One region of the Streptosporangium sp. NBC_01810 genome, then DNA from elsewhere that is predicted to be linked to it. Evidence: riboswitches for the same ligand, from Rfam matches in the RefSeq annotation. Region 1 holds a riboswitch; the other holds the start of a gene.
What was found. Region 1 has a riboswitch for cyclic di-AMP ahead of OIE13_RS03875 (coiled-coil domain-containing protein). Riboswitches for the same ligand answer to the same signal wherever they lie in the genome.

Region 2: another riboswitch for cyclic di-AMP. It lies ahead of OIE13_RS09475 (CHAP domain-containing protein); the one in region 1 lies ahead of OIE13_RS03875 (coiled-coil domain-containing protein).

The regions. Positions count from the first base shown of each region.
Region 1 covers NZ_CP109070.1:827,586-831,464, reverse strand. The annotation lists gene OIE13_RS03890 (HD domain-containing protein) at 283-879, shown strand; gene OIE13_RS03885 (DeoR/GlpR family DNA-binding transcription regulator) at 956-1,756, shown strand; partial or broken gene OIE13_RS03880 (galactose-1-phosphate uridylyltransferase) at 1,815-2,207, shown strand; cyclic di-AMP (ydaO/yuaA leader) riboswitch at 2,280-2,416, shown strand; gene OIE13_RS03875 (coiled-coil domain-containing protein) at 2,420-3,394, shown strand; gene OIE13_RS03870 (nuclear transport factor 2 family protein) at 3,555-3,879, opposite strand, start outside.
Region 2 covers NZ_CP109070.1:2,073,200-2,077,078, reverse strand. The annotation lists gene OIE13_RS09480 (hypothetical protein) at 125-1,165, opposite strand; cyclic di-AMP (ydaO/yuaA leader) riboswitch at 1,743-1,881, shown strand; gene OIE13_RS09475 (CHAP domain-containing protein) at 1,900-2,613, shown strand; gene OIE13_RS09470 (hypothetical protein) at 3,083-3,862, opposite strand.

The sequences.
Region 1 (3,879 bases):
CAGGTCCCGCAAGTGCCGGCCTCCGTGATTCCTGATCCGCGCGAGACGCGATGCCACCGATTCAGACCTTCACGTTCCTCCCACGACGCCCGGCGCACAAGGCCCGAACCACGATCCGCCCTGCTCCGGTGAGTGCGTTTCCCCAACCTTGACGATCCGCGCCTCCTGCGGGCGTGTCCGCCTTGAACCTGACGGGCGGAGTCGTGGGTCCTCCCTTTCGGCCAGGTTCCAGGCTCGTCGGCCAGGTTCCAGGCTCGTCGGCCAGGTTCTAGGCTCGCCCCCATGAGCGAGAAGCTGATGGCCCGCTGGCGGTCCCTGACCGGCCCCGAGGCCGAGCCCCTCGGCCGCGAACTGATCACTCGTTACGACGAGCCGCACCGCAGATATCACACCACCACCCATCTGGAGGCCGTGCTCGCCCACATCGACATCCTGGCCTCCCACGCCGAGCACCCGGACCTCGTACGGCTGGCGGCCTGGTTCCACGACGCCGTCTACGACCCGCGGCGTGGCGACAACGAGGAGCGGAGCGCCATCCTGGCCGAGCGCGCGCTGCCGGAGACGGGGCTGTCCCCTGAGGCGGTGGCCACGGTCACCCGGCTGGTCAGGCTGACCGTCACACATGCCCCCGCACCGGGCGACTCGGACGGGGCCGTGCTGTCCGACGCGGACCTGGCGATCCTGGGCGCGTCACCGGAGGCCTACGCCGCCTACGCGGCCGCCGTGCGTGAGGAGTACGCCTTCGTGCCTGACGACGCTTTCAGGTCCGGCAGGGCCGCGGTGCTGCGCTCGCTGCTCGACCTTCCGGTGATCTTCCACATCGCCGATCTGGAGGAGACGGCGAGAGCGAACATCATGGCGGAGCTTGAGCGGCTGTGAGCAGGCGACCACCACAATTCAACAGTACTCGCCGTGGTATTTTGGTGGAATCTGGTGAATTAAAGGGAGTGAGTCAATGCTCGCCCAGCAGCGGCAGCAGGCGATCCTGGAGAGGGTGCGGAGCAGGGGCGGAGTCAGGGTCGCCGATCTCGTCCGAGAGCTCGGGGTGTCCGACATGACGATCCGGCGCGACCTTGAGGTGCTCTCCGAGCGCGGACTGGTGGAGAAGGTCCACGGTGGCGCCACCGCCGCCGGACCCGGCTCGACCGAGGAACCGGGCTTCGCCGCCAAGTCTGCGCGCCGGCAGGCGGAGAAGGAGATGATCGCCCAGCAGGCCGCCCGGCTCGTTCGGCCCGCCACCGCCATCGCGCTCTCCGCGGGCACCACGACCTGGACGCTCGCCCACCACGTGGTCGACGTGCCCGAGCTGACCGTGATCACCAACTCGGTCCGAATCTCCGACGTCTTCCACCGCTCCCCCAAGGCCGACCGCACGGTCGTGCTCACCGGCGGGGTCCGCACCCCCTCCGACGCGCTGGTCGGCCCGGTCGCCGTCTCGGCGATCCGAGGACTCCATGTCGACACCCTCTTCCTCGGCGTGCACGGGATGAGCGCCCGCGCCGGGTTCACCACACCCAACCTGCTGGAGGCCGAGACCAACCGCGAGCTGATCGCCTCCGCGCACCGCCTGGTGGTGCTCGCCGACCACACCAAGTGGGGCACGGTCGGCATCAGCACGATCGCCGAGCTGGCCCAGGCCCACATCGTGATCACCGATTCCAGCCTGACCGAGGAGGCCCGCGAGGAACTCGCCGCCTCGGTGGGGGAGCTGATCATCACAGAGCCGCAGCTGGAGAGCGAGAACATCGGCCGATGAAGCGTACGATCACCCACCTGGCCGACGGCCGGGAGCTGTTCTACTTCGACCTCCGCGACGACGCCTGGCCTCGAACGAGCACTGGACGGCGTTCGTCCCGGCCGCGGCGCGCTGGCCGGTGGAGGTTCATCTCTACCCCCACCGGCAGGTCCCCGACCTGGTCGGGCTGGAGCCCGTGGAGCGCGCGGCGTTCGGACCGCTCTACACCGACGTGCTCCGCCGCCTCGACGGGCTGTTCGGCGTGCCCATGCCCTACATCGCGGCCTGGCACCAGGCGCCGGTCAACACCGGTCGTGACCTGTCGTACGCGCACATGGAGCTGTTCAGCATCCGTCGCGCGCCGGACAAGCTGAAATATCTCGCCGGCTCCGAGTCGGCCATGGGCGCCTTCGTGAACGACGTGCTGCCCGAGGAGGCAGCACACCTTCTGCGCTCTGCTGTCACGAATTAATCACTAATTGGTCTCGTCTTGAGGTCGCGCGACCTTGTGTTTACCACTACTATCCTTCCCACATCGGCTGCAACAGCCGATATGCCTAATCCCAGGCGCATCGCCCGGGAGCCGGGGAACCACCGCACCTGGGGTGAAACCACTTCGGTGGAAGGGCGTCCTCCAGCCCGAACCCGTCAGCTAACCCGGTAGGCGGAAGGAGAGGAGAGTTCGTGGCGGCTCCGTCCCCCACGTTCCGTCGGCATGCGACTCTGGTCCTCTGCCTGAGCCTGATCGCCGCGTTCACCCTCGGTGCCCCCACCGCGGGAAGCGCGGAGCCCAAGCCGACCGAGGCCAAGCTCCGTGCCGAGCTGGCCAAGATCAACAAGAAGGTGGACGGACTGATCGAGGCCTACGCGGCCAAGCGCGAGTCCCTCAAGAAAGCGCAGAAGGCCGAGACCGTCGCCAAGCAGAACCTGGCCAGGGCCTCCGATCTCTACGCCGAGGCGGAAAAGCAGGTCGACTCCATAGTTCAGCTCCGCTACCAGAGCAGCACCGGGGGCCTGCCCGCGCTGCTGTTCTCCGACGACATGGGCGGAACCGCGGTGATGGAGCAGCTCACCGCCCAGCAGAGCGCGCACCTGCAGGGCTTCGCCGAGAGCCTCGAACGCAGGAAGAGGGCAACCGAGACGACAGCCAGACTCACCGACGAAATCGGTGAGGAGGCCAGGGAGATGCAGACCCAGCGCGACGAGCTCGAAGATCTGATCAAGGACATCAAGAACAGGCTCGACCGGCTCGCCCCCGTCGGCTCCGGGCGCCGCTCCGACGGCAGCTGGGCCCCGCAACTCCCCACCGGCGCCGACAACATCACCGACCGGACCCGGATCATGCGTGAGGCCCTCAAGAGGCGTTTCAACCTCCCGTACGCCGTCGGTTGCTACCGGTCCGCGAACGACGGCGGCGAGCACCCCCTCGGCCGCGCCTGCGACTTCATGATGAGCGCCGGCGGCACGATGCCCACAGCCGCCAACATCCGGCTCGGCGACGAGATCTCCGCCTGGGCCATCAAGAACAAGTCCAAGCTCGGGGTGAAGTACGTGATCTGGCGCCAGCGCATCAACCACGGCTCCGGCTGGAGGGTCATGTCCAACCGCGGCGGCGTCACCGCCAACCACTACGACCACCCGCACATCTCGATGTACTAATGCCACGACGCGCTGACCTGCGATTTCTCGGGCACCTCCCCCTCCGCACCTCAGGGGCCAAAGGCTGACGAGACACGACCAGGCCGGGTGCTCCCACGCGAGGGAGCACCCGGGGCCGACAGACCTCGCCCTGCCTCCCGCGTGGCGCGAGGGAGCATACCTAGACCATGTAGACGGGTGCGAGGTCGACGAATATGCGGTAGTCCGAGATCAGACCGTCGTCGCGGGTGCGCCAGATCGATACGGCTACGACGCTGACATCCTTGCCGTCGAGCCGCCGGTAGGTCACCTCGGTCTCGGCGATGATGTCGGCGTCCACCTGCCAGTTTCTGACGATCCGGTGCCGCAGGCCGCCGATGGTGGAGAAGAACACCCGCAACCCGGCGGCGATGGCCTCGCGTCCCGTCGTCGGCTCGGCATTGCCGAACACCAACGTGGCGTCCTCGGCCAGCAACCGCACGAACTCGTCGGGGTCGAACGAGTCG
Region 2 (3,879 bases), 1.2 Mb from region 1:
GGATCCCCCGGGTGCATATCCGGTTTCACATGGGTGGACACGGCGCGGCTCGCATCCCGGGGGCGGCGCGCCCTCGGGCTCCGGCCGCGAGGCCATGAGGTCACGAGGTCACAAGGTCACAAGGTCATGCCCCGGTGGCTCCCGTGTCGTGATGGGCGAACATCGACAGGTGGGAGCGGAGCGAGGGGGCCGCCTCCGCCGTCCACCACTCGTCCGGGACGTCAACCGTCTCGATCGAGACGCCCCTGGCCGAGAGCAGGACCCGCAGGGAGGTGACCGCGGTGGACGGCAGGCTCAGCACCCGCTGCCCGGCGGCCAGCCCGCGCAGAGTGATCTCGGCGGGGATCCCACCGTCGTAGACGGTGATGCCGGGCTGCTCCCCGACACCGGCGAGATCGTGGGGGTCCTCCCTGCGGTGCGGGAAGTAGGCCACCGGCCCGGCCGAGCCGAGAGCGGCCAGCCAGCCGAGGTAGTGGTCTCGATGGATCAGGCCGTTGCGGACCAGCGAGGTGCCGAGGACGACCGTGCGCTCCTCGGGACGTGGCCTGCGCAGCGGTTGTGACCGCAGCCAGGCGAAGTCGTGGGTGACCAGCTCGGCCCCTCCCGCCCGTACGGCCTTCGCCAGGTCCACGGGGACGGGCAGCGCTGTGAAGATCGACAACCGCCCCGAGCGGGCGGCGGCGCGCAACCTGAGTCCGGCCGCCGCACCGAGGACGGTTCTGAACCGTCCCGCCTTTCCCCTGGCTCTCAGCAGGGGCGTACCCGCGTGGCCGACGAGCAGCTCCAGGAGCCTGATGGTGGCCAGCCCGTCGTCGACGATCACGATCCGGCCAGGGAGCCCGGTGAGCCAGCGGAGCTGGACCTTGCCGGAGAAGGCGTCGCCCACCGCCCAGGTCGCGCCCCGGCGCGGCCTGGGCATGTCCGGCCGCGCGGCGGTGAGCTCCAGGCCCGGCGGCAGGGTGAGGCGGCCGAGCTCACGTCCCGTCACGGCCAGGGGGCGTAGCCTCGCCCTGGGCACGAGGTGGCTGCGGGCGCCGAGCAGCCCTGCGTGGTGGGCCTCCACGGCGCAGAGCATCTGCAGCGGGGATTCCACCCAGGCGATGGCCGAACCCTGCTCCCGCGCGTGGTCTCGACCGTCCTCCACGCCGGGTAATGACCCGTTCACGACTGACCCAAGCTAACCCGGTGGCCTTAAGCGCCTGGGAACTGCGGGTGAACAGCCGCCCACGCGCGTCCGTCATGATCGTCTTCGGGGCGAGGCCGTCTTCGGGGCAGCACCCTGTCGCCGGACCATGTTCGAGCCTCCCGAGGGGGAGGGACGCAGCCTCTCCGCACTTTTTACCATCGAATACTTGTTCAAGAAAAAGTCGACCCGTCCCCTCCTACCCATGGGCCCCCGATCATGCCGTAGCACCCCGGGACAGGCGGTCCACCGGCGGGTACCACACGCCCGGAGCACCGGAAAAACAGGGGATCCCGCCCATGACGGCGCGGCGACCCCAGCCGACGCGACCGGCCGGGAACGGGCGCGATCCACCCCCTTCCCCGACCAAGCGACTTCCCGCCCCAACCCCTCAAATCTGACGTTTTACCAAGTCAGAGCAATGTGTCCTACTTGTAATCGTCTGCCCGGGTGACGTACGTTCGTCCTGTTCATGGCAAATGTCTGGGTCTGTATAGGTCTACGCATTGCCGTCACATTGCCCGACCGCGCTCCACCTGGGCGGAACCCCCGCCCGCGGTGAGCACGGCCGCCGAATCCGCGAGGTCTGCGGAACCGGGGAACCACGTTCCTGGGGTGAATCAGCGCGTTCTCGCGCCGTAGGGCACTTCCCAGCCCGAACCCGTCAGCTAACCCGGTAGGCGGCATGGAAGCGAAGCAAGGAGTCGAACCCCAGTATGACCAAGAACCGCCTCACCCCCACCCTCAGCGCCCCCCGCGTGGTGAGCGCCCTCCTGGGCGCCTGCGTCGTCCTGGCGACCGGCTCCGTGGGCTCCGCCGCCCTGGCCGACAGCCACACCGCCCTGAACGCGCCGCCCGCCGACGCGAAGGTCTCCGATGCCTCGCAGAACAGGCTCGCGAGCACCCCGCTCGAGACCGCGGCCGAGAGGCTGCCCAAGGTCTCCGCCGCGCAGGTCCTGGACCTCGCCTCCAAGCAGATCGGCGTCCACGAGAACGCCCAGGGCGGCGGGACCAAGTTCCACTCGTGGTACATGTCCTCCCCGCGCGCCCAGGAGACCGTCGCCCGCGACGGCGGCACCCTGCGCGGCTACGCCAACGCCCCTTGGTGCGCGATGTTCGTCTCCTGGGTCGGCGAGATGGCCGGCATCCGGCCCACGATGGGCTGGGACGCCTACACCGTCACCCACGCCAAGTGGTTCAAGGAGAACAAGCACTGGGGCACCACCCCCACCCCCGGCGCCGTCGTCTACTTCGACTGGGCCGGTAGCAAGAGCATTGACGGCATCGACCATGTCGGCTTCGTGAAGAAGGACAACGGAGACGGCACGATCACCACGATCGAGGGCAATACCGGCAACGGCAACGTCGAGCAGCGCATCCGGCCCGTCTCCCAGGTCGTCGGCTACGGCTACCCCGTCTACTCCAACTGATCCACACCCGCCGCCCGCACCATCCCCCATGGGGCGGGCACCCGGCCCCCGCCGGTGAACGCGGGCCGATCCGCACTCGTCCAGGGGCTCCGCTCGCTCGCGCGGAGCCCCTGACGGCGTTCCCCCGGCCGCCTTCGCGACTCCTTCGCTTGAAGCGCTCCCCACGGATGAATCCGGGGGATTCCAGCCGTCCCAACCGTGCGGCTCTGCGCATGGTCGCGATGCTGTTGCTTGGCGGTTCACCTTCCGGCCCCGTTTACGGGGGTTTCCACGCCCCAGCCCACGATCCCGTTCCGGGTGACGTGGGCTCCGCCCTCCCGGCGGTGAGTAATGGCCAAGGTTGCGAGCTTGGTTATCGCTCACGCGTTCGACCGCGACTGACTGTACCAGCGCGTGGTGCGCTGCCGCAGCAGGTTCCGGACCAGCCCGAGCAGGGACGGTTCCGAACTGCTCGGCGGTCAGGCCTATTTCACGGCCAGGGTCCGACGCCGGTACCGGCGGCACCGGCGGGACGGCCGCCGCGCACCCACCCGGTCGCCGCGCCTCCCGCTCCCGCTTCCGCGAGCAGCCAGTGCACCTCACCCAGGTGGTAGAGGGCTACCGCCGGAGCGCCGTGGACATTGTCCACGATCGGGGTGAGTCCGAGACGCCTGGCGGCGGCTGCCATCATCTCGGCCATCGTGGACGTGCCGGTATGCAGGTAGACCATGTTGTGGCTGGGACCGAGCCCGGCGACGAGAATGCCCATGCGCCACAGGGCGATGGCCGCGTCGTCGTCGGTGGCGGTGCCCGGGACGCGCGGGTCGAACTGCCGCCGGGCGTCGCGCCACGCGTTGGTCAACGCCCGCAGGACCCTACGGTGTAGTGTTCTGGGTACCTCGACGCGCACGGCCGGCGACCGCTTGAAGCCGGTGTCGCCGGCGTCGGCCTGGGTGACGATGGCCCAGGCCAGCCCTGACAGCAGCCGGGCGATCCGTGCCGCCACCGCCTCGCTGCGCGTCTCCACGACGGGAAGATGACGCGACGCTGTGGCGGGTGTCCCCCCGCCGGTGTTCCCGGGTCCGGCAGGGCGCAGATGTTGCCAGGCGAGCGCCGCCTCCAGCATGCCGTACCCGCCGATCGGAGCCTCCGCGAGGGCGCGGTGGACGTTGCCGCTCGCGCAGTCGTGGCGTCCGGCGGACGGTGACCTCGTGAGGGGGGGCGACGCGGTCGGGCCGGGGATCCGATAAGCGATCGGGGTGCTTGTCATGATCTCTGATCTCCTGT